One region of the Streptomyces sp. NPDC051018 genome, then DNA from elsewhere that is predicted to be linked to it. Evidence: riboswitches for the same ligand, from Rfam matches in the RefSeq annotation. Region 1 holds a riboswitch; each other region holds the start of a gene.

What was found. Region 1 has a riboswitch for cyclic di-AMP ahead of ACIBCM_RS32925 (M23 family metallopeptidase). Riboswitches for the same ligand answer to the same signal wherever they lie in the genome.
Region 2: another riboswitch for cyclic di-AMP. It lies ahead of ACIBCM_RS27345 (transglycosylase family protein); the one in region 1 lies ahead of ACIBCM_RS32925 (M23 family metallopeptidase).
Region 3: another riboswitch for cyclic di-AMP. It lies ahead of ACIBCM_RS04375 (peptidoglycan DD-metalloendopeptidase family protein); the one in region 1 lies ahead of ACIBCM_RS32925 (M23 family metallopeptidase).
Region 4: another riboswitch for cyclic di-AMP. It lies ahead of ACIBCM_RS22345 (transglycosylase SLT domain-containing protein); the one in region 1 lies ahead of ACIBCM_RS32925 (M23 family metallopeptidase).

The regions. Positions count from the first base shown of each region.
Region 1 covers NZ_JBITFN010000030.1:53,191-59,035, forward strand. Annotated here, with positions in the region: gene ACIBCM_RS32905 (RNA polymerase sigma factor) at 1-745, shown strand, start outside; gene ACIBCM_RS32910 (MerR family transcriptional regulator) at 950-1,705, shown strand; tRNA gene ACIBCM_RS32915 (tRNA-Met) at 1,803-1,876, shown strand; gene ACIBCM_RS32920 (PP2C family protein-serine/threonine phosphatase) at 2,334-3,494, shown strand; cyclic di-AMP (ydaO/yuaA leader) riboswitch at 3,768-3,914, shown strand; gene ACIBCM_RS32925 (M23 family metallopeptidase) at 3,926-4,969, shown strand; gene ACIBCM_RS32930 (PrsW family intramembrane metalloprotease) at 5,329-5,845, opposite strand, start outside.
Region 2 covers NZ_JBITFN010000019.1:13,417-19,261, forward strand. Annotated here, with positions in the region: gene eno (phosphopyruvate hydratase) at 1-1,127, opposite strand, end outside; gene ACIBCM_RS27345 (transglycosylase family protein) at 1,578-2,300, opposite strand; cyclic di-AMP (ydaO/yuaA leader) riboswitch at 2,305-2,480, opposite strand; gene ACIBCM_RS27350 (transglycosylase family protein) at 2,769-3,716, opposite strand; gene ACIBCM_RS27355 (cytochrome P450) at 3,830-5,086, opposite strand; gene ACIBCM_RS27360 (nucleoside triphosphate pyrophosphohydrolase) at 5,621-5,845, opposite strand, start outside.
Region 3 covers NZ_JBITFN010000002.1:115,707-121,551, reverse strand. Annotated here, with positions in the region: gene ACIBCM_RS04380 (STM4011 family radical SAM protein) at 1-789, shown strand, start outside; gene ACIBCM_RS04375 (peptidoglycan DD-metalloendopeptidase family protein) at 896-1,864, opposite strand; cyclic di-AMP (ydaO/yuaA leader) riboswitch at 1,869-2,023, opposite strand; gene ACIBCM_RS04370 (tyrosine-protein phosphatase) at 3,064-3,876, shown strand; gene ACIBCM_RS04365 (DUF6126 family protein) at 3,907-4,092, opposite strand; gene ACIBCM_RS04360 (helix-turn-helix domain-containing protein) at 4,212-4,832, opposite strand; gene ACIBCM_RS04355 (aspartate aminotransferase family protein) at 4,958-5,845, opposite strand, start outside.
Region 4 covers NZ_JBITFN010000013.1:12,577-18,421, forward strand. Annotated here, with positions in the region: gene ACIBCM_RS22330 (sugar-binding transcriptional regulator) at 1-322, opposite strand, end outside; gene ACIBCM_RS22335 (MFS transporter) at 534-1,916, shown strand; gene ACIBCM_RS22340 (DNA helicase) at 1,967-2,998, opposite strand; gene ACIBCM_RS22345 (transglycosylase SLT domain-containing protein) at 3,410-3,892, opposite strand; cyclic di-AMP (ydaO/yuaA leader) riboswitch at 3,897-4,055, opposite strand; gene ACIBCM_RS22350 (NAD(P)-dependent alcohol dehydrogenase) at 4,487-5,455, opposite strand; gene ACIBCM_RS22355 (DUF397 domain-containing protein) at 5,639-5,824, opposite strand; gene ACIBCM_RS22360 (Scr1 family TA system antitoxin-like transcriptional regulator) at 5,821-5,845, opposite strand, start outside.

The DNA of each region.
Region 1 (5,845 bases):
GAAGGTCAGGGGAGTGCCGTTTCAGCCGCCGCGGCCCGAGGACCGTGATCAGCGGCTGGCCGCCGTGCTCCAGATCCTCTATCTGATCTTCAACGAGGGCTATACGGCCACATCGGGCACCGCGCTGCACCGCTCCGACCTGGCCCGGGAGGCGATCCGGCTGACCCGTGCGGTGCGGCGGCTGCTGCCGCGCGAGGGTTCGGTCACCGGGCTGCTGGCGCTGATGCTGCTCACGGAGGCGCGCAGTGCCGCCCGCTCCGGGGCACAGGGCGAGCTGATCCCGCTCGACGAACAGGACCGCACCCGCTGGGACCACAAGGCCATCGAGGAGGGCATCGCCCTGGTGGAGAAGGCCCTCGGGCAGGGACCCGCCGGGCCGTATCAGCTCCAGGCGGCGATCGCGGCCCTCCACGACGAGGCGGAGCGCCCCGAGGACACCGACTGGCCGCAGATTCTCGCGCTGTACGACCTGCTCGTACGTCTGGCCCCGGAACCGATGGCCGAGCTGGGGCGGGCCGTGGCCGTCGCGATGGTACGCGGGCCCGAGGCCGGGCTCGCCGAGGTCGCCGGACTGGAGGACCGGCTCGCGGGCCACCACCGGCTCGACTCGGTCCGCGCGCATCTGCTGGAGCGGTCCGGCGACACACAGGGCGCACGCGATGCCTACCGCCGTGCCGCGGAGCGTACGCTCAGCCTGCCGGAGGAACGCTATCTCCGGGGCTGCGCGGCCCGCCTGGAGCCCTGACCCGCGGACCGATCCCCCTGATCCACGGGTCGACGCAGGAGCTGACCTGCGGGTTCACCCGCGAACCGCCTGCCGGTGGCCGACGTACGGACAGGCCTGTGAACCGCGCCCGTGTCTGCCCCCACCAGGACCCGGACCACCCCTTCCGCCCGCTCGGTCCCGGCGCTTGACCTTGACGTAACGTCAAGATCTACCGTTCAGGACATGGAGTGGTCGATCCAGGAAATCGCCCGCCGAGCCGGCACGACGAGCCGGACTCTGCGGCACTACGACGACATCGGCTTGCTGGAACCCAGCCGTGTCGGCCGTAACGGCTATCGCTACTACGGTCCGGACGCGCTGGTGCGCCTCCAGCGGATTCTGCTGCTGCGCGAGCTGGGTCTCGGGCTGTCCGCGATCGCCGAGGTGCTCGAAGGGCAGCGCGACACCACCGCCGCGCTCCGCGCCCATCTGCGGCTGCTGGAGCAGGAGCGCGAGCGCATCGGGCGGCAGATCGCCTCGGTGCGGACCACTCTCCACAAGACCGAGAAGGGGGAGGAACTCATGGCCGAGGAAGTGCTCGACGGCTTCGACCACTCGCGGTACGAGCGGGAGGTGACCGAGAGCTGGGGCCGGGAGGCGTACGAGCGGGGCGACCGCTGGTGGCGTTCGCTCGACGAGAGCCAGAGGCGCGACCACCGGGAGGAGCACGAGGCGATCGCCAGGGACTACGCCCTGGCCCTGAAGGACGGCAGGCCCGCCGACAGCGACGAGGTGCAGGCGATCACCGCCCGGATGTACGAGTGGCAGGCGGCGACGGGCGCCATCGGCGCGCTGAGCAGGGAACATTTCATCGGGCTCGGTGAGATGTACGTCGCCGACGAGCGTTTCGGCGCCAACTACGACAAGTACGGGGAGGGAACGGCCGCCTTCGTCCGGGACGCCATGACGGTCTATGGGGAGCGCCATCTCACCGACTGACCCCCGCCTCCCCGAGCCGGATTCCGGCTTTCGAGGGCCACCGCGTCGAAAATGGGAGTGGATCTTGCTCCGGATGGCGTAGGGTTGTGTTCACCGACGCGGGGTGGAGCAGCTCGGTAGCTCGCTGGGCTCATAACCCAGAGGTCGCAGGTTCAAATCCTGTCCCCGCTACTGAAAGCCGATGGCCCGGCACTCGATGGAGTGCCGGGCCATCGGCGTGTTGTCCCACGGCTTGCCCTCCCCGCCGACGTGTGCCGACGTCACACTCGTCGTCCGTCCCCCGGCGCATGGCCGATCCACGGAGCCCATGACCCTGTACGACGGCGTTGCGCACCCCCGCTCGTGCGGTGTGACAAGGCCCCGGCCCGACGGTCAGCACCTGACGGAACCCGAACCGGAACTGGAGCAGGAACCGGAATCGGAGCCAGAGCCAGAGCTACAAGCGGTAGCCCGTTCCAGACATCGACCCGGTCCAGAACCGGAACCGGAATCGGAACCGGTGGCCGGAGGTCGTGTCCGTACCCCATTCGGCCGATGGCGGCTCGCTCCCCGGCCCGGTTGGGGCGAACCTGGAGGGGGCGCGGTACCGGGCCGCTGCCGCGCGGGCGGACCGGGGAGGAGTGCACCCTTGGCGGACGTGGAGCAGCGCAGTGGATTCGGCGCCCGCCGCTTCCTCCGCGTACTGCCGGTGCTGATGATCGTCGGCGGGGTGACCCATGACCTGCTGGCGCCGGAGAACTTCACCGGCGTGCCGCTGTTCGCCGCGGCCCCGCTGGTCGCGGCCCCCTTCTTCTCCTGGACCAACACCCTGCTGACCGGGATCACGGCGTCCCTCGCGGAGCTGTCGCTGCATCTGTACGACAAGACGCTCACGCAGTCCGCCGGATACACCGAGCTGACCACCGTGGTCACCGTCTCGCTGCTCGCCTTACTGATCAACCGGGTCGTGCGCCGCAGCGGGCAGCGGCTCGCCTCGGCGCGGGTCATCGCCGAGGCCGCGCAGCGCGCCGTGCTGCCCACGCCCGCCGAGGAGATCGGCGGGCTCCAGATCGCCGCGCGGTACGAGGCCGCGCTCGCCGACGCCTTCATCGGGGGCGACCTCTACGCCGTGCAGGACACTCCGCACGGTGTGCGGCTGGTGGTGGGGGACGTACGGGGGAAGGGGCTGGGGGCCGTTGAGACGGTGGCCGTGATCATCGGCGCATTCAGGGAGGCGGCCGAGCAGGAGAGTTCGCTGGAGGGTGTGGCCGAGCGACTGGAACGAGCGCTCGTCCGTGAGGCCAAGAGGCGGGGCAGCCTGGACACGTTCGAGGGGTTCGCCACCGCCGTACTCGCGGAGATCCCACGGGGGCGGGGCGCCGTACGCCTGGTGAACAGGGGTCATCCCGAGCCGCTGATGCTGCACGGTGACGGTCTGCTGGAGGAGCTGGCGCCGCGTGAGCCCGCGCTGCCGCTCGGCATGGGCGAGCTGGGGGAGTGGCCGGACCGGGCCGAGGAGTATCCCCTGCCGGCGGGATCCACCCTGCTGATCTACACGGACGGGCTCTCCGAGGCAAGAAACGCGGCCGGGGTCTTCTACGAGCCCGGCATCCGGCTGGCCGGCCGGATTTTTCCCGGCCCGGGGGAGCTGCTGGACGCCCTGGTCGAGGATGTACGCCGGCATACGGGCGGCGGCGCCACGGACGACATGGCGATGCTGGCCCTCACCCGGGCGGGTGAACGGCAGCCGACACGCCGGAGAACGGTGTCGGTTGTCCCACAGCCGGGAGCGCCGGACGGTCTCCGGTGATGAGGGGCGGGCAACGCCTCGATGAAACTGTTCTCATCCCGGCCCCCGTACTGCGGGTAGTGAAGTACGGCCTTCTGTTCGGCATGTGATGAACCATCAGCGATGTGATGTCGGCCGAGTGGGCATCAAGTCGCCCGACTCCGGTCGCTTGTGTCCCGGTTGGTCCGGCGCCCGGTCACGAGCGATCCACCGGAACGGCTTGGAATCCGGTCCCCGTGTCTATTAACGTTCGATAACGCAGCGCGGTTGTCCCAGCCGTCGTCAGGACGGCGCCGTGCGCGTGCGCCGAATCCCGCAAGGGAACCGGGGAACCACCTTTTGGGGTGAATCGGGCGCCTTCGCACCCTGCGGAGGAACTCGTAGGAGACCTTCCTGCTCCGAACCCGTCAGCTAACCCGGTAGGCGAGAAGGAAGGAAAGGAGAACGCCTCAGTGGCGTCCAACAGTCCTGCCCCGGAGGCACCCGCCAGGTCCGGTGTCTTCAGCCGAGAAGGGGCCGAACGGTCCTTCGGAGAGTGGAACCCCACGGCGGACTCAGTCCGTCCGGTGCGTGGCCGCCACCGTGTCATGAAGCAGCGGGGCGGAATCGCCCGCAGCTCCACGGTGCTCGGTGTCGGGGTGATCGCGGCGGTCGGCGCGGGTGGTATCGCCACCGCGCAGAACAAGCCCGCGGTCTCCATCTCCCTCCCCGACGGCTTCGCGGAGAACCTGCCCGACGGCCTGAAGCCGTCCGAGGACTCCGGTGGCGGTGACGGTGACGCCGGCACCGCGCTCGCCGCGATGGGCACCATCGGCGGCAGCGCTGCCGAGGCCACCGAGGGCGCCGGGACGAGTGACCAGGCCCAGGGCGCCGGTGAGGCCCTGCGCTCCCGCATCCTTCAGCAGGCCGAGCAGCAGCAGTCCCAGGCGGACGCGGAGAAGAAGGCCGCGGAGGAGAGGGCCGCGGCCGAGAAGGCCGCCGCCGAGGCGAGGAAGGCGGAGGCCAAGGCCAGGGCCGAGGCGGAGGCCAAGAAGAAGAAGGCCGAGGCGGAGGCGAAGGCCAAGGCGGAGGCCGAGCGTCTCGCCAAGCTCGCGAAGAGCTTCTCGCTGCCGACCTCCTCGTACACGATCACCTCCTCCTTCGGCCAGTCGGGCTCGCTCTGGTCCTCGGGCCAGCACACCGGCCTCGACTTCGCCGCCCCGACGGGCACCCCCGTCAAGGCCGTGACCAGCGGCACCATCAAGGCTGCGGGCTGGTCCGGGTCGTACGGCTACCGCATCGTGCTGGAGCTGAACGACGGTACGGAGGTGATGTACGCGCACCTGTCGTCCATCAACGCGAGCGCGGGCCAGAAGGTCGGCTCGGGCGAAACGATTGGCCGCGTCGGCGCGACCGGCAATGTGACCGGCGCCCATCTGCACCTCGAGGTCAAGACGCCCGGCGGGAGCACGATCGACCCGGCGTCCTGGCTGCGGAGCAAGGGCCTCACCCTCTGATCCGGCGGGAACTCTCCCTGCCCCGGTGACCGGGAGACACGTCCAGGGCGAGCCGTACCTGAGTCCCTTCCCGTGCTCGTCCCCATCCCTGTCCTCGTGCCTGCGTCCGTCCTCGTGCCTGTACTGTCGTCGGGTCCAGGCAGGGGACGGCGTAACGGACCCACTTCTGCGCGACCCGTACCGCCGAACCGAACGGATCGGTACGGAGTGCCCAACCGTCCGGACCACCTCGATGGCCCGGATCACCGAACTCCGGCAGCCCTGGCGCATACCCCCCGATGCCAGGGCTGCCGGTGCCGTACCCTCTCCCACTTCCGCCCCCTCGGCCGCTCCCGTACGAGCCGTGGGGGCACACCGGCTCAGATGCGGTACGGGTTGAACCCCTCGTAGTCGCGGTGCGGGGGCGGCACCCACACCCGTCCCGTCGCGCGGGCCGCGTAGGTCAGCGCCGGGCCCGCCATCCCCTTGCGCTGCCACATGTGGTGCAGCAGTTCCTGCTCCCGCTCGGTGAAGTCCGGGTCCGCGGCACCCCGCTCGGCCCGGTGGCGCAGAAACGCCAGCGAGGTCGCGAACCGCTGGTACTCCGCCACCGCGTGCGCCGCGCCCGGTCCGTGCGTACGCCGGGCGATCTCCCGCGCGGTCCTGCGGGCCTTCATGGACGACAGGGCCGGCGGCTCGTTGGGTGACAGCCAGCCGGCGGCCGCGTAGGCGGGCAGCTGGGCGGAGATCGTGCGCAGTTCGCGCTGCCGGGACCAGATCGTCAGCCAGGTGAGCAGTCCGAAGACGGGGACCATGAACACCCCGTACACCACATAGAAGCCCCAGGGGCCGAGCAGCGAGGCCGAGCCGTTCCACACCGCGTGCATGCCGATCGCC
Region 2 (5,845 bases), on a different contig from region 1:
GCGATGGTGACGTCCTCGGTCTCACCGGAGCGGTGGGACATCATGCACTTGAAACCGTTGCGCTGGGCCAGCTCGACGGCGTCCAGGGTCTCGGTGAGCGAGCCGATCTGGTTGACCTTGACGAGGAGGGCGTTGGCGGCGCCGTCCTCGATGCCCCGGGCCAGGCGCTCCGGGTTGGTCACGAAGAGGTCGTCGCCGACAATCTGGACCTTGGAGCCGAGGCGCTCGGTGAGGACCTTCCAGCCCTCCCAGTCGTCCTCGAACAGCGGGTCCTCGATGGAGACCAGCGGGTAGGCCGCGGCCAGCTCCTCGTAGTACTCGGTCATCTCGGCGGCCGAGCGGGACTTGCCCTCGAACTCGTAGGCGCCGTCCTTGTAGAACTCGGACGCGGCGACGTCGAGCGCGAGCGCGATCTCCCTGCCGGGGGCGTACCCGGCTTCCTTGATCGCTTCGAGGATGAGGTCGAGCGCGGCGCGGTTGGAGTCGAGGTTCGGCGCGAAGCCGCCCTCGTCGCCGAGGCCGGTGGACAGGCCCTTCTGCTTCAGGACCTTCTTGAGGGTGTGGTAGACCTCGGTGCCCCAGCGCAGGGCCTCGGAGAAGGACTCCGCGCCGATCGGCGCGATCATGAACTCCTGGATGTCCACATTGGAGTCGGCGTGCGAGCCGCCGTTGAGGATGTTCATCATCGGAACGGGCAGCAGATGCGCGTTCGGGCCGCCGAGGTAGCGGAAGAGCGGCAGGTCGGACGCCTCGGACGCGGCGTGCGCCACGGCGAGGGAGACACCGAGGATGGCGTTGGCGCCGAGCGAGGACTTGTCCGGGGTGGCGTCCAGGTCGAACATCGCCTGGTCGATCAGGCGCTGCTCGGTGGCGTCGTAGCCGACCAGCTCCGGGCCGATCTGCTCGATGACGGCGAGGACGGCCTTCTCGACGCCCTTGCCCTGGTAACGGTCCTTGTCACCGTCGCGCAGCTCAAGGGCCTCGAACGCTCCGGTGGAGGCACCGGAGGGAACGGCGGCACGGCCGGTGCTTCCGTCGTCGAGGCCGACCTCGACCTCGACCGTGGGATTGCCTCGGGAGTCCAGGATTTCCCGGGCTACGACGACGTCGATGGACGGCACGAGCATCTCCTTCTGGGATGTGACGCTGGAAGTGCAGGGCCTCATCGGCCTTGCGGCACGAGCCTAACCGGCCGGGGGTCGTGGCCCTGTCGCTGCCCGCTCCCTGGGACGAAAAACGGCGTGAAGCGCGTCGGCGAGGGAGAAAAGGACGGGCGGACGGGTGATCACTACCCATCGGTAAGGCCCGTCGCGGGGGTACCGGGACCGCTCCGGGAGATGTACGCGGCGGGGGCGCGGGCATCCCGTCCGCCCGGCGGCTCGGGCGGATCACGGGAAAACCCCGGTCCGGCGCGTACGGGGGAAGCGCGTCGGACCGGGGTGCTCCGGTGCCCCGCCGGGGGCGGGTGCGTGCCGCGGACAGGTGCCGTGCCGCGGACAGGTGCCCCGCCGGGGGACGGGGCTCCGTGCTCCGGGCGGGTGCCTGTGCGGTCGGCGGATGCCGTGCGGAGTGCGGGGTCAGCTCAGGTGGAGCTGCTGGCCCGGGTAGATGACATCGGCGTCGTCCACGATGTCCTTGTTCAGCTCGAACAGCTTCTGCCAGCCGCCGTCGACGTTCTTCGCCTCGGCGATCTTGCTCAGGGTGTCGCCGGCCTTGACCTCGTACTCGCCGTCACCCTTCTGGAAGCCCTTGGCCTTGGCGGCGGGCTTCGGGGACTCCTGCTGCTGCGCCGGGGCGTGGGAGCGCTCGGAGCGGGTGGTCGGGGCCTCGGCGCGCTTCTGCGCGGGCTTCGACTGCTGGTGGGACTGGGACTGGGACTGCGACTGGGACTGCTGCGAGGAGCCGGAGCTGGAGGAGCCCGTGTACGCGGAGTTGGACAGGCCCACACCACAGCTCGGCCAGGCACCCTTGCCCTGGCCCGCGAGGACCTTCTCGGCGATCTCGATCTGCTGCGACTTGGACGCCTGGTGGGCGTTGGGGGCGTACGCGGTCCCGCCGAACGCGGCCCAGGTGGAGGACGAGAACTGGAGGCCGCCGTAGTAACCGTTGCCGGTGTTGATGGACCAGTTGCCGCCGGACTCGCACTGGGCGACCCGGTCCCACTCGGAGGCGGTGGCGGCGGAGGCGGAGGTGGCGCCGATCAGCGGTGCGGCGACGGCGGCACCGGTGATGCCGGCGAACGCGACGATCTTGGCGGCCTTGGACGGGCGGCGGTGCTTGCCCTTGCTGGAAAACAGCATGGAACGATCTCCTCACCGACGCCTGCGAGGTGAGCTGTCGGGTTCGGGCCAAGTGAGTTGCCCGGCCGCGCGTCCTGGCGCGCGGCTTCACCCCGAGCCGGGTGCCCGTCGTTCATCCTCGACGGACGGGTCCGGCACTTACCTTGGGTCCCCCGCTCCTGCCTTCGGCGCTCTGAGCGACGACTGTTCCCCCCGACCGACGGCAGGATTCGGCGTGACGGTCGACGGTGCCCGCGGTGGCGAGCGGTTCAGACCGTAGGCACACCTGTCCCGGATGTTCAAAGAGGCCCATCAGGGAAAAACCGCCCATCCCGCCACTGCCACAACCCGCGTTTCCGCAGGTCGAGTACGGAATGAAACATTCCGCCGGACGGGATGGGCCGGATTCGGCAAAGAGACCCATGTCTCACTTGCGCAGAATCGGACAAAGAGGTGTGAACCGGGGCGCGATTTCCGGGTGGATTCCCGCTACTCCGAGCCCAGTTCAAGGCTCTGACCGGGAAGGATGAGGTCCGGATCGGCGCCGACGGTCTCCCGGTTGGTCTCGTAGAGCGCGGGCCAGCCGCCCTCCAGCTTCTTCTCCTCCGCGATGGCCCAGAGGTTGTCGCCGGGCTTGACCGTGTAGGTGAGGGGCGGGACCTCCGCGGCGCCGGTACCGCCCGTCTGCTTCTGGTCGTTGGCGCCGGGGCGGGCCGCGGAGTCGCTCCGCGAGGCGCGATCGCCGTCCGTTCCACGGCTCTTGTCCGCACCACCCGGGCCGGTGGGCGCGGTGGGGTCGGCCGGGTCGGCGGAGGAGGAGCCGGTCGCCTCGGGCGCGGGCTCGGCGCCGGGCGTACCGCTGCCCGCGCTGCCGCCGCCGGGCGCGGCCGGGGCCGTCGCCCCCGGTGCGGGCGTCTTCTTTCCCGGTGCCTTCGCCCCGGGCGCCTTCTGCTCTCCGGGGGCCTTCTGCCCGGGAGCCGGGGTGCCGGAGGGAGCGCCGGACGGGGTACCGGAGGGTGCGGGCGCGGGCCCGGGGTCGACCGCCGCCCCCGTATCGGTGCCACCGGGCGCCAGCCCCGCGAGCGTGCCGCACGACGGCCACGCCTGGGGACCCTGCGCGGCAAGGACCTTCTCCGCGACGGCTATCTGCTGGGAGCGGCTGGCGAGATCGGGCCGGGCCGCGTACTCCGTACCGCCGAAGTCCTCCCAGACCTGCTGGGAGAACTGGAGTCCGCCGTAGTAGCCGTTGCCGGTGTTCGCGCTCCACAGGCCCGCGCTCTCGCACTCCGCGACCCGGTCCCACACCGCCCCGTCGACCGCGGACGCCGAGCCCGCGCCGAGGAGGGGGATCGCGATGGCGGATCCCGTCACCCCCGCGGCGACGACGATGGCAGGGGCCTGACGGGGACGGCGATGGCGACCATTTCCGGAGAGCATGCAGTTGCCTTTCACGTGACACCCGGGACGGGGGTGAAAGGTAGCGGCACCCGAACGTCTGTCACAAGTCGATGATGTGCAGATCACGCCCGAGTCACGGAATTGACTTTCCGTCAGTTGTATCGGTTCGCGAACTCCACGGGCAGGGTGCGCAGTCCACGCATGATCAGGCCGCCACGCCAGCGCAAATCCGCCGGATCCCCCGTCAGCCTCAGGTCGGGCAGCCGCCGCAGCAGGGTCGCGATCGCCGTCTGCCCCTCCAGCCGGGCCAGGGGCGCGCCCAGACAGTAGTGGATGCCGTGCCCGTATCCGAGGTGCTGATTGTCACTCCGGGAGAGGTCGAGGACATCGGGCCGGCCGAACTTCTCCGGGTCGCGGTCGGCCGCCGCCAGCACGACCAGTACGGGATCACCCGCGGCGATCTCCCGGCCGCCGATGGTCAGCGCCTCCGTCGCGAAGCGCCAGGTCGCCATCTCGACGGGCCCGTCGTAGCGCAGCAGTTCCTCCACCGCCGTCTCCAGCAGACCGGCCTCCCCCGCGTCGAGGGACGCCTGGAGACGGGCTCGCTGCTCCGGGTGGCGAAGTAGGGCATAGACGCCATTTCCAATGAGGTTCACGGTCGTCTCAAAACCGGCGAAGAGGAGGATAAAGGCCATGGCTGCGGCCTCGTTCTCCGTCAGATGCTCCCCATGGTCGCTCGCCCGGATCAGCCCGGAGATCAGATCGTCCCCCGGGGACTCGCGCTTGCGGTGGATCAGCTCCGCCAGATAACCGCGCATCTTCTTCACCGACCGGGCCACCCCGCCCCGCGGTCCCCCGCCGTGCCGGATCATCATTCCCGCCCAGTCCCGGAAGTCGTCCTGGTCCTCGGGCGGTACGCCGAGCAGATCGCAGATGGCGTAGATGGGCAGCGGGAAGGCGAACTCATGGATGAGATCGGCGCTCCCCCGCCCGGCGAAGCCGTCGATGAGCCGGTCCGTCAGCTCCTGGACCCGCGGGGCGAATTCCGCGACCCGCCGGGGTGTGAACGCCTTGGACACCAGCCGCCGCAGCCGGGTGTGGTCGGGCGGGTCGATGTTCAGCAGATGCGTCATCAGCTCCGCCTTGCGCTCCCCCGGGATGCCGGTGCGGCCCCGGGCGTGGGCGGGCTCGTCATGGTGGACGGGGTTCTTCGACAGCCGCTGGTCGGCGAGGGCCTGCCGGGCGTCGGCGTAACGGGTGACGAGCCATGCCTCCACACCGCTGGGGAGCGTGGTCCGGTGGACCGGCGCGTGTTCCCTCAGCCAGGCGTAGGCGGGGTACGGATCGGTGGCGAACTCCCAGGTGAAGAGTTCGGGGGCGGGGTGGGGCGCGGGGGTGCGGCTGCTCACCCCCCGACGTTACCCGTCGGCCCGGGGGCGGGGTGGCGGGGTGGCCGGGGGCGGGGTGACCGGGCCCGCGCCCCGGGCAACCGGACCCGGTGCGTAGGCCCCCGCCCTGAGCGGCCGGCCGTACCTGCCCGGCCCTGGTCAGCACGGTGACCCCGGCTGCCCGGCTTGCCCCGGGGTCCCGCGCCCGACTCACCGCGCCCTCGCCCCAGGAAACCGCACCTGGTACGTACGCCTCCGCCGAGAGCGGCCGGCCGTACCTGCCCGGCCCTGATCAGCACGGTAACCCCGGCGCTCCCCACTGCCCGAGGGCCCCGCGCCCGCGCCCCGGGCAACCGGACCTGGTGAATATGCCCCCGCCGAGAGCGGCCGGCCGTACCTGCCCGGCCCTGGTCAGCACGGTAACCCCGGCGCTCCCGACTGCCCGGAGGCCCCGCGCCCGACTCAGCGGGCCCGTACCCCGGGCAGCGTGAGGCCGGTGGCCCCGCGGTCCGGTGGCCCCACCGGCGGCTGGGCCTCGCGGGCCGGCCAGGCCCGTCAGTCGCCGTGGCCCTCCGCCGTGCGGATCGCGTCGCGGTACGCGCGGGCCGCCGTACGCAGCGCCGCCTCCGGGTCGGTGCCGGACGACTCCGCCTCCATCGCGAGGGCGAGCAGGTCGTACCCGACGCCCGCCCCGGACGGGAGCGGTACGTCCAGTCCCGCCGTACGGACCCGGGACGCGAGCTTCGCCACGAGCGCCAGGCCGGGCTGACCGAGCGGCAC
Region 3 (5,845 bases), on a different contig from region 1:
CGCGACTCCCCCGCACAGCTGCGCGCCGACCGGGCGGCCCTGGAGCGGTTCGCCGCCTGGGTGTCGGCGGGGACCGGTGACCGGCTCTCGGTGCTGTTCACACCCTGGGGCGAGGGCCTGGTCCGTTCCTGGTACCGGCGCACTCTGGTCGAGCTGTCCCGGCTGCCGCAGGTGCGGCGGGTGGCGATCCAGACCAATCTCAGCTGCCGCACGGACTGGCTCGCGGACGCCGATCCCGGGACGCTCGCGCTCTGGTGCACCTACCACCCCGGGCAGACCCCGTACGAGAGGTTCCTCGGCAAGTGCCGTGAGCTGACCGGGCTGGGCATCCGCTTCAGTGTCGGTGTGGTCGGGCTGCCCGAGCATCTGGAGCACGCCCGCCGGCTCCGCGCCGGACTTCCCTCTCAGGTCTACCTCTGGGTGAACGCCGCGGAAGGCCACCGGTACACGGACCCGGAAGCCGCGGAGTGGACCGCGCTCGATCCCCTGTTCCCGTACAGCCGCCATCCGCACCGCTCGGCCGGTCTCCCCTGCCGGACGGGCGAGTCGGTCGTCTCGGTGGACGGCGACGGCACCGTGCGCCGCTGCCACTTCGTCCCCGCCGAACTGGGCAATCTGTACGACGGCTCGTACCGGACCGCGCTGCGCCCGCGCGCCTGCCCGCTCGCCGTCTGCGACTGCCACATCGGTTATGTGCATCTGGAGGCGCTCCCGCTGTACGACGTCTTCGCGGGCGGCGTACTGGAACGCGTCCCCGCCGCCCGGCCCGGGGGCCTGACGGTGTGGTGATCCCGCTCGGCCCACCCGCCGGACCGGATCACCGAAGCGGGAGCACGCCGCAACCCCCCGTGCCACCGCCGGGCGGCACGAGGGGTTGCGGGCGTTGGTACGAACGTCAGAGAGAGACGCCGTGCTGGCGCAGATAGGCCACCGGGTCGATGTCGGAGCCGTAGCCGGGGCCGGTGCGGACCTCGAAGTGCAGGTGCGGGCCGGTGGAGTTGCCGGTGGAGCCGGCGAGCCCGATCTGCTGTCCACCGCTCACGCTCTGGCCCGCGGAGACGGAGAGCGAGGAGAGGTGGGCGTACTGGGAGTAGTTGCCGTCGGCGTGCTTGATGACGACCTCGTTGCCGTACGAGCCGCTCCAGCCGGCGGAGACGACGGTGCCGGGGCCGATGGACCGGATGCTGGTACCGGTGGAGGCGGTGAAGTCGACACCGGTGTGGTAGCCGCTGGACCACATGGAGCCCGAGGCGCGGTACGGGGTGCTGACGTTGGCGGACGCGACCGGGGTGGTGTAGCCGCCGCCGGCCTGGGGAGCGCTCGGCTCGGGGGTGCTCTGCGCGGCGTCGTCGTCGGTGGCCTCGACCGAGCCGGCCGACGCGGACGTGTTGGAGGCGGTCTCCTTCGGGGCGGCCGGGGCCGGGGCGCTCTCACGGGCGTCGTCACGCGAGGCGCGGGGCTCCGAGCGGGTCTCGGACTTCGCCGGGGCGTCGCTCTTGGCCTTGGCCTTGGCGCCGAGGGTCAGCTCCAGGCCGGGGTGGATCAGCGAGGGGTTCTCACCGACGGCCTCGCGATTGTCGGCGTAGAGCTTCTGCCAGCCGCCGCTGAGGTTGTGGTCCGCGGCGATCTTGGACAGATAGTCGCCCGCCACCACGCGGTAGGTCACGGGAGCGGCGGCGGACTGCTGGGCCACCGGGGCGGCGGGGACGGCGGCGACGGTCGCGGGGGCCGACTGCTCCGCCGCCTGGGCGCCGCTCGCACCCATCAGCGGAAGGGCGATGGCCGCGCCACCGGTACCGGCGGCGACGAAGCCACGGGTGAGGGGGCTGGACGTAATTCGGCGGTGCTTACCCTTTTTGGGCATGACGCATTCCTCTCCGGCGCCTGCGGGGTGAGCTGTCGGGTTAGGGCTGGAGATGCCCGGCCGCGCGGCAGCGCGACTTCACCCCAAGCCGTCCGGAACTCCGGGATCGGCGTACTACCTGGGTCCCCCGCTCCTGCCACGCGTGGGTGGGTGGGAATTCCGGACGGCGGCAGGATTAGGCGTTCCGTCCGAACTGCCGTGACCGTAGACCGGCCGCGCCGAAGGGAACAAGCCGAGCCTTTTCCCGATCCGTGACACGGATCTTTCCGGCGCGGAATACCCGGTCACCCTCTGTCTACCCGGCTCCGCCAACTCCCCTTGGGCGGCCGAATTCCTCTTTCCCGATCCGGCCACACACCGTCACGAATATGATCCTGCTCACGAGCGGAACCATCTCCCCTACAGACAGGGCACGTTATACCTAAGGGTTCAATTCGGACATGATGACCAGAAGCCCCTATAGGCCATGGCGGCCACGCCCGGCCGTTCAACTTCCCGTCACTTTTCGGGCGATACCGTCGGCAACAAGTCGCCTGCCGTTCAGCCGGACGTCATGAGCACCCCTCCCTGAGGCACACCCACGAATCCTGATCACGCCGGAGGCGCCTCCGGCGATTCCGGTCGCGACTCCGCTCCGAATGGCCGCTAAATTTTTTCCGCGCCAGCCCATCCGGCTCCCATGACGCGGCGCCTGAAGGGCATTCACCTGCGGCAGAGGCGTCGGCCAGAACGGCCCATTCCCCCACCAGGAGAACTCCTCCTCCAGTTCGCCATCCGAACTTCACCACGGGAACACGCACTTCGGAAAGCAGCGAACCCCCGACCACCCCGGGGCGATGTCCGGCCCCGGAGCGGGACACCCATCGCCACCGCGGGCTCACACCCCAGGGGCCCGCCACGACCCACCCTCCGGCCCACGACCCGCCGGCAACGGCACGGCCGCCCTGTGACCGATAGAGAGGGCCGCCACGAGCCCGGCCGCGACCCCCGGACCCGACCCCCGACCGAGCACCACCGCCCCCACAGCCCAGAAATCAATACAATTCAACATAATCACTCAGCATCGGACATGGATCAAGGCACCGGGCACGCTCCCACCAGGAAGGACAAAGTAATTGCCCGAAGAACCCATGTCGTATCGTCGAGAACACGCCACAGTCGGCGACCGGCGCCGACGGCAGTGACCCTCAGGAGCCTTTGTGACGCAGCAGCTGCCGCAGGTCCCGTCGACCGAGCCGGAACTGACCGGGGTACGCAATTTCCGCGATGTCGGCGGGCTCCCGACCGTGGACGGCAGGACGGTGCGGCACGGGCGGCTCTTCCGCAGCGGTCATCTCGCCGACGCGACGGCGAGTGACGCGTCCTTCCTCTCCGGGCTGGGGCTGCACACGATCTTCGACTTCCGCAATGCCGCCGATATGCGGCTGGAGGGCCCGGACGTGGCACTGCCGGGCGTACGGAACCTGAATCTGCCGCTCAGCGATCCGGCCGACGGCGCGGAGTTCTGGACGATGGTCCGCGAGGGTGACCTCGACCAGCTGCGGACGATCCTGGCGGACGGGAAGGCGGCCGACCGGATGTCCGAGTCGTACCGCGTGATGATCACCCAGCGCACCGGCGAGCACAGCAGGATTCTGCACGCGCTGGCCGAGGACAGTGTGCCCGCGCTGATGCACTGCGCCGCGGGCAAGGACCGCGCGGGGCTGTCCATCGCCGTGTCGCTGCTCGCGGTCGGTGTGGAGCGGGAGGCGATCGAGGCGGACTATCTGAAGTCCAACGACCCTCACCGCCGCTATCTGGTCCGGCGCAAGGACAACTCCCCGGCCGGGATGTCGCCCGAGGTGATGGAGCTGCTCAGGCCCCTCTTCGACGCTCGCCGGGAGTACCTCCACTCCGCCTTCGACGCGATCGAGGCGACCTGGGGCACCACCGAGCGCTATCTCGGTGACGGGCTGCGCGTGGCCCCGGAGACGCGCGAGCGGCTGCGGGCGCGCCTCCTCGACGAGGGATGAGCGTCCTACGAGGGTGAACGGGGCGGTCCGCTACTTGGCGCCGACCTCGAAGAGCAGGTAGAGGAATCCGGCGAGCACATGGCCCACCACCAGGTAGGCGAGGAGGCGGATCCAGATTCCGCGGGGGAACCGTCCTTCCTTCTCCTTCTCCACCTCTCCGTTCTTCCGCCCTTCGGCGAAGCCGGAGCCTTCCGGTACAACAGGTGATTCCGACATCGTCGGCCTCTCTTCACTCGATCTGTGACTGTGGATGGTGACGGTCCGCACTCCGGGTCCCGGGCCTGCTCCGACCCCGCTGAACCGCGGCCGGGGGAAGTCCGGCCGCGCGCGGCCGGTCAGATATGGGGATGGATGTCGGGGCTCTGGATCAGAGTGTGGACGAACAGCATCTCGGCGCCGTCGCGGGTGGCCGCCGCGATGCGGTGCGGGGTGAGCGAGTCGTAGTGCGCGCTGTCCCCGGGCCCGAGTTCGTGCACGGTCTCGCCGAGGCTGAGCCGGACCCTTCCGTCGAGGACATGGAGCCACTCCTCGCCGGGGTGGACCCGGACGAGATCGCCCTGGGCGCCGTACGGGACGATCAGCCGGAGCGCCTGCATGGCCCGGCCGGGGCCGCCTACCTGGTGGTAGGTCCAGCCGTCGGCCTCGGAGGGCTCGCGGCTGCCGGCCCGGATCACGGGGTCGTGCTCGGGCGCCAGCTCACCCAGCAGCTCGGCGACTGTCGTACCGTAGATCCTGGCGAGACTGAGCAGCATCGGCAGCGAGGGCTGCCGGCGTCCGGTCTCCAGCCGGGAGAGATGCGCGGGTGAGAGTCCGGCGCGCAGTGCGGCGGCTTCCAGTGTGAGGCCGCGGCGGCGGCGCAGATCGCGCAGCCGGGGTGCCACGTCGGGCAGCTCCACGGGCGCTTCTCCGGCAGGAGAACGGGGCTCCGGGGGGTGGCCCCCGGGAGGACTCTGCATAAGACCATTGCGCCAGGAAAATGCCCCTGAGGCAAATTTCTTGCCCCAGAGGCAAAATCTATTCCGCCGGGAGCCCGAACGGGAGCCGTCCGGGGGGCTCAGCGGGTGGGAGCCGTCCGGGGGGCTCAGCGGTGGGCAACGGCCTGTTTGACCAGTGTCCTGCCGAAGTCCCACATCAGTCCCCCGCCGGCGTGGGCGTCGTCCATGACCGCGGTGAAGGCTGTGACGAACCGGTCCACCTCGCGTTCGCCGATCGTCAGCGGCGGAATCAGCTTGATCACTTCCAGATGGTCGCCGGAGACCTGGGTGAGGATCCGGTGCTTCTCCAGCAACGGCACCACGACCATCTGCGCGAAGAGCCCCTTCCGGGCGGCCTGGAGCATGGTCCAGCGGCTCCGCAGCCGCAGCGACTCGGGCCGGCCGAACTCGATGCCGATCATCAGCCCCCGCCCCCGTACCTCGGACAGGAACTCATAGCGGTCGACGAGTGCGGCCAGCCGGTCGCGCAGCAGCTCACCCGTCCTCCGGGCGCCCGCCACGATCTGTTCGTCCTCGATCACGGAGAGCACCGCGAGCCCGGCGGCCATCGCCTGGGCGTTGGAGCCGAAGCTCGCCGAGTGGACGAGGACCCGGTCCATGGACGAGTAGACCTTCTTGAAGATCCAGTCCCTGCCGAGCGTCGCCCCGACGGGTACATAGCCGCCCGACAGCGCCTTCGCCACACAGACCAGATCGGGCTCCACACCGTCCTCGTGCTGGTACGCGTAGAAGTCACCTGTCCGGCCGAGCCCGGTCTGCACCTCGTCGGCGATCAGCAGGGCCTTGTGGCGGTGCAGCAGTTGCTGCGCGGCGGGCAGAAAACCGGGCGGGGACTCATGGACGCCCTTGCCCTGGACCGGTTCCACCACCAGGGCCGCCACATCGCCGCGCTTCAGCTCGCGCTCCAGGGCTGCGAGATCGCCGAGGGCGATGGCGGTGTCGGGCAGCAGCGGCGCGAACCCGTCCCGGAAGCC
Region 4 (5,845 bases), on a different contig from region 1:
GGAAGGTCCCGACGCACTCGGCGGCCACCGCCCCCAGCGAGTGGAGGGCCCGGGTCCCGTCCTCGAACGCCGGGCCCACCCACGCCTGGCGCAGCGGGTAGGCGTCCGCGAGGGCCGACTCCAGGCCCACGAACAGATGGTCGTCGCTGTGCACCGTGATCTCCACGATGCCGACCCGCCGGGCCTCCGCCAGGAGCCGGGTGACCTTGATCCGGGAGAGCCCGCACAGGTCGGCGATCTCCTGGTGGGTCAGACCGTGCTCGTAGTACAGCCGCGCGATCTTGCCCAGGGGCGGTTGCTTCTGACCATTTGTTCTCTCCATTGATCCTCCGTTCGGATCCTGCCCCCGGGTCCGTCCGCCGGTCAAGGGGGCGGGGGCGGCCCTCCCAGGGCTCCCGGGCCACCGCGCGCCGACGTGTGGCCGGGTACCCGGCCGAGGCTTGACAGCCGAGGGGTGGCCACTCATATTACATGCACTTTGGTTCGATTATTGATCAGATGTTCACGCATCCGCTGTGTACGCCGGAGGACACATGACCACCCCGCCCCCTCCCACGGGCGAAGCCGCCGCGCCCCGCCCCGGATTCCTCGAACGGCAGGGGATCGTCCGGCCGCTCGCCTTCGGCTATCTCGCCGTCATGCTCTTCATGGTCGGCGACGGCATCGAAGTCGGCTTCCTCTCCCCCTACCTGGAGTCACGCGGCTTCTCCGGCAGTGAGGTCGCCCTGCTGTGGACGGTGTACGGCCTGGTGGTCGCCGTCGCCGCCTGGCTCTCCGGCGCCCTCGCCGAGGCATGGGGCCCCCGCCGGGTCATGCTGCTGGGCCTCGGGATCTGGGCCGTCTTCGAGGTTCTGTTCCTGACCGTCGGCGTGGCCGCGGGGAACTATCCGCTGATGCTCCTCACCTTCGGAGTCCGCGGACTGGGGTACCCCTTCTTCGCGTACGGCTTCCTGGTCTGGATCGCCATGGAGACCCCGGAGAACAAGCTCAGCCGTGCCGTCAGCTGGTACTGGTTCGCCTCCACCATGGGCCTCGGCGTCATCAGTTCCTACTTCGCCGGCGCGGTCATCCCCCTGATCGGCGAGATGGCCACCCTCTGGCTCTCGCTCGTCTTCGTCGCCGCGGGCGGCGCTCTGATCGCCTTCCTCGTCCGTGCCCGTGCGGTCACCGGCCCCCCGGCGTCGACGAAGGAGTCGGTGGCGAGGATGCTCAACGCGCTCACCATCGTCAAGACCCACCCCCGGGTGGGCGTCGGTGGCGTGGTCCGGCTGATCAACACGCTGTCCTTCTATGCCTTCGTCGTGTTCCTGACGACCCATATGGTCAACGACATCGGCTTCTCCACCGCCCAGTGGCAGACCATCTGGGGCACGATGCTCCTCGCCAACGTCGCCGCCAATCTGCTGTCCGGCTATGTGGCCGACTGGATCGGGGGCGTCAACACGGTCGCCTGGGCGGGCGGGCTCGGCTGTTTCGTGACCGTGCTGGCCCTCTACTACGTGCCCGAGGCGGTCGGCCCCAGCTTCGGAGTCACCCTGGCCGTCGCCGTCGTCTACGGCCTGGCGCTGGGGGCGTTCGTCCCCCTGTCCGCGATCATGCCGCTGCTCGCCCCGCGTCATGTCGCCGCCGCGGTCGCCATCCTCAACCTGGGTGCCGGGCTCAGCCAGTTCGCCGGCTCGGCCGTCGCGGGTCTGGTCGGCCCGCTCGGCATCGAGGGCACGGTCTGGGTCCTCGCCTCCGTCTATCTCATCGGCCTGGTCCTCACCTTCTTCCTGAAGGAACCGGATTCCGGAGCCCCCGGAGCCCCAGACCCCGGAGCCCTCGGAACCCCCGCCCCCGGAGCCGTACCGGAGCCCCTGCCGGCCGCGGCACCCGACAGCGCCCGCCCGGCCCCCGAACGGGCCACCACCGGCTGACCGCCGCCGCCCGGCCCCACCCCTCACCCCGGGCCGAACCCCCCCCCGCCTCACCCCCGGACCAGGACGTCCCCCGGGATGTCCGCCAGTGTCGGTGGCTCCGTCGTGCCCGTGAAGGCCAGGTGGAGGTTGCGGCGGGCGCGGGTGGTCAGGACGTAGTACGCCATCCGCAGCGACGCGGAGGTGGGGTCCGCCGCCGCGTCCGTCTCCGTGTCGGGGACGACGACCGTGTCGAAGCCGAGCCCCTTGGCGCCGGCCCGGTGGACGACGACCGGGCCGGGGCGGGACAGATCAAGCGTGCGGTATCTGCCGTGGGCGGCCTGGGCGGTGTACATCTGCGGCCTCAGCTCCGGAGCCCGCCGCTCCAGCAGGGTGATGAGCTCGAACTGCGTACGGGTCGAGTTGACGACGACCCCGATGCTGTCTCCCGGCCTCTCCCGCGCCAGGGAGACCAGCAGATCGGTCACGGCCCCGGGGCCGGTCAGCCGGTGCAGCCGGGGACGCGGCCCGATCCGCCCGGGCAGCGCGGGAGATATGGCGCCCGTGTGGAAGCGGGCGGCCAGCTCGGCGATCTGACGGGTGTTGCGGTGGTTTCCGCCGAGGCCGTGCCGGGCGCAGGCGCCGAGACCCCGTTCGATCTCCCCCAGGGTCGACCGGGTGTCGGTGAGCCGCTGGCACTCGTCGGCGAACACGGTCACCTCCGCCCCGAGCAGCCGGCACAGCCGGTAGAAGGCGGGCGGCAGATCCTGGCCCTCGTCCACGACCAGACTCAGCGCGCCGGGCGCCTCGCGAAGGGCCGCCCGTTCGTAGAACGCCGGCCAGTCGTACCAGCCGTCGTCGGTTCTCGGGGCGACCTCCCCGTACCAGCGGGCGAGCCAGGAGTGCGCCGTCGCCACCGTCACCCCCGCGTCCTCGGTGCCCAGCGCCCGTACCAGGGGCGCGAGGGACTGGCACAGCAGCCGGGACCGGGTGAGCAGGACGGCCGGAGTGCCGGTGAGCGAGCTCGGCCCGCAGCCGTATCTGTTCGGCTTCCCCCAACCCGATGGCCTGGGCCCGTGCCCGGAAGGTGAGTTCGGAGACAACCCCCCGTACGGCCTCCCGGCGCAGATCCGCGTACAGCTCGCGCAACGCCTCCCCCGAGCCCGGGAGCACCCCGCCCGTCCGCCGTGGCTTCACCCATGACTCACACCCCCCTGTGTCGCATGACATGCCCCCGGAACAAGCCCCGCACGGCTGCTCAACGGAAGCAGGAAAGAACCGGCCCACAACGTAGAGAGGCGTGTTGACATTGTCAACACGCCTCTCGTTGGCGGCAGTTACCCCGATCCTGTGGACGCCCGACCCCGCCGGGTTCGCGGGTCCTTCCGCTCCCGGTCTCCTCCTCCGTCCTGTCTTCCGTCTGCTGTCGCAGGGTGCGGGGGCATATCGGCCTCCATACGCGAGAACGCCCCCGGGATCCCGGGGGCGTTCTCGCGTATGGAGTTCAGGCAGTGTCAGTACGGCCCGAAGACATTGTCGATCGATCCGTACCGGTCGGCCGCGTAGTTGCAGGCTGCGGCGATATTGGCGACCGGGTCGTAGCTGTCGGTGGACGTACCCGGAACGTGGTAGGCCCGGAAGGTCGGGTCAATCACCTGGAGAAGGCCCTTGGACGGCGTTCCGGCCACGGCGTTGGAGTCCCAGTTGTTGATCGCCAGCGGGTTTCCGGAGGACTCGCGCATGATGTTCCGGTGAATTCCCTCATAGCTGCCGGGAATTCCGTGATCGGCCATGACGGACAGCGCTTCCCTGATCCAGCCGTCGAGGTTGTCGGGGTACGTCGTGGCCTGGGTCGCCGTCGTGGCGGCGGGGGCGGCGTGGGCCGTGGCGGCACCGGCCAGCGGGAGCGCCAGCACGGCGCCGGCCGCGCCGAGCGCGACAAGACCCCTGGTGAGCGAGCGGGTTCCGAAACGGGACAGCTTTACCTGGGCAGACATATTGAGTTCCTCTCCGTCGCCTGCGAGGTGAGCTGTCGGATTCGGGCTGGAGATGCCCTACCGCACCCGAAGGCGCGGATTCACCCCTAGCCGGTCCCTTGCGGTACCGGCGACTTACCTGGTTCCCCCGCTCCTGCCGTGAGTGAGTAGTCGGTCGGCTCTGTGCGGGACGGCGGCAGGATGAGGCGTTCCGTCCCGAGTCGACGATGACCGTAGACGAGACCGGGCGAGGGAGACAAGGCGCGGTTTCCTTTTCGAAACCCATTTCCGGGTCTGGCTTTCGGGTGCCGGATTTCCATGATCCGGCGGAGGGGCCCAACTCGCTTTTCATGGCGATGGGATGGCCGGGGAGTGAATTGATCGTTTCGGGTCTCCGGGTGACGCTTGTCACTTATGGAGTCGTTATTCAAAAGACGCCATAGCGAAGGGCGTTTAGGTTTATTGGCGAGAAAGCAGCCAAATGGGACATTTCATCCATTGGGTGTGAGGGGCTCCATAGTTCCCAGAAGGGGTAGGGCCTCTCATCGTGCCCCGCGTACGGCGTCCTCCGTGCCCCGGCCCTGGCCGCGATCGCCCGGTTCATACGGGCACGGCTCATACGGTCACGACGATCTTGCCCCGGGGATGGCCCGTCTCCAGGTGCTTGATCGCGGCGACGGCTTCGGTCAGCGGGTAGGCGCGGTCGACGACCGGTGCGATCGTGCCGTCCTCGGCGAGCTTCTTGAGGATCATCAGGTCCTTGTGGCGCACCAGCGCGATCAGGGAGCTCAGCGTCTGGCCCAGGAACGGCGAGAGCGCGTAGCCGTGGAGCTGGCGGCCCAGGCCGCCCACCCAGTCGCCGCCGCCTTCGCCTCCGGCCATGACCAGGACGCCCTTGGGGGCGAGTGCGCGGCGCAGCAGGGACAGCGGGCGGTTGCCGGCGGTGTCGAGGATGACGTCGAACCGGTGCCCGCCGTCGGTGATCTCCTGGGTGGTGTAGTCGAGGACGTCGGTGGCGCCCAGGGTCCGGACGAAGTCGGCCTTGCCGGGGCCGCAGACGGCGGTGACCTCGGCTCCGTACGAGGCGGCGAGCTGGACGGCGTAGGTCCCGATGCCGCCGGAGGCGCCGATGACCAGTACTTTCTGCCCCGGCCTCGGGCGCGCCCTGCCGCTGAGGCCCTGGTGGGCGGTGACCCCGGAGACGGGGAGAGCCGCGGCCTGCTCGAAGGTGAGGTTGCCGGGCTTGGGCGCGAGCTTGTCGGCCCTGGCGCAGGCGTACTCGGCCAGCGATCCGTCGCCGCTGCCGAAGACCTCGTCACCCGGCTTGAAGCCCGTCACCTTCGCACCGACCGTCTCGACCACCCCGGCGAGGTCCCAGCCGCGAACGGGGTTCTTGGGCTTGCGGAACCCGAAGGCGAGGCGGGCCATATAGGGCTTGCCCGTCATGAGGTGCAGGATGCTCGGATCCACCCCGGCGGCGCGCACCTGGACCAGCACTTCGCTGTCCCGGGGAACGGGGCGGTCGATGTCGCGCAGCTCTAAGCCGTCCGCGGAGCCGTACAAGTCATGGACGATGGCCTTCATGGGGTCCCCCCTGGTTCGGATGCTGCCCCAGAGCATCGCGCCGGATCGAACCTCTGACCAGCCTCCGGGTCCCCTAGATGTCCCCCATATGTCAGAGGCCGGGTGGTGCCCTCCTCGCCCGCCGGTCCGGCCCGTTCCGTTGGTTCGGGCCGGGGTCGGCTGACGTTGTGCAGGCGTACGGCTTCAGTGTTGTGCGGCGTACTCGATGAACTGCGCCCACCCTTGGGGGTTGACGGTGACGTGTGGGCGCGCCAGGTCCTTCGAGTCCCGGACAAGAACAGCCCCTTCTATGGTGGCGACCTCGACGCAATTGTCGCCGGCGGTGCCGCTGTAAAGGGACTTGAACCAGACTGGTTCGGTGTCGCTCATCGTGCTCCTCTGATCCGCTCC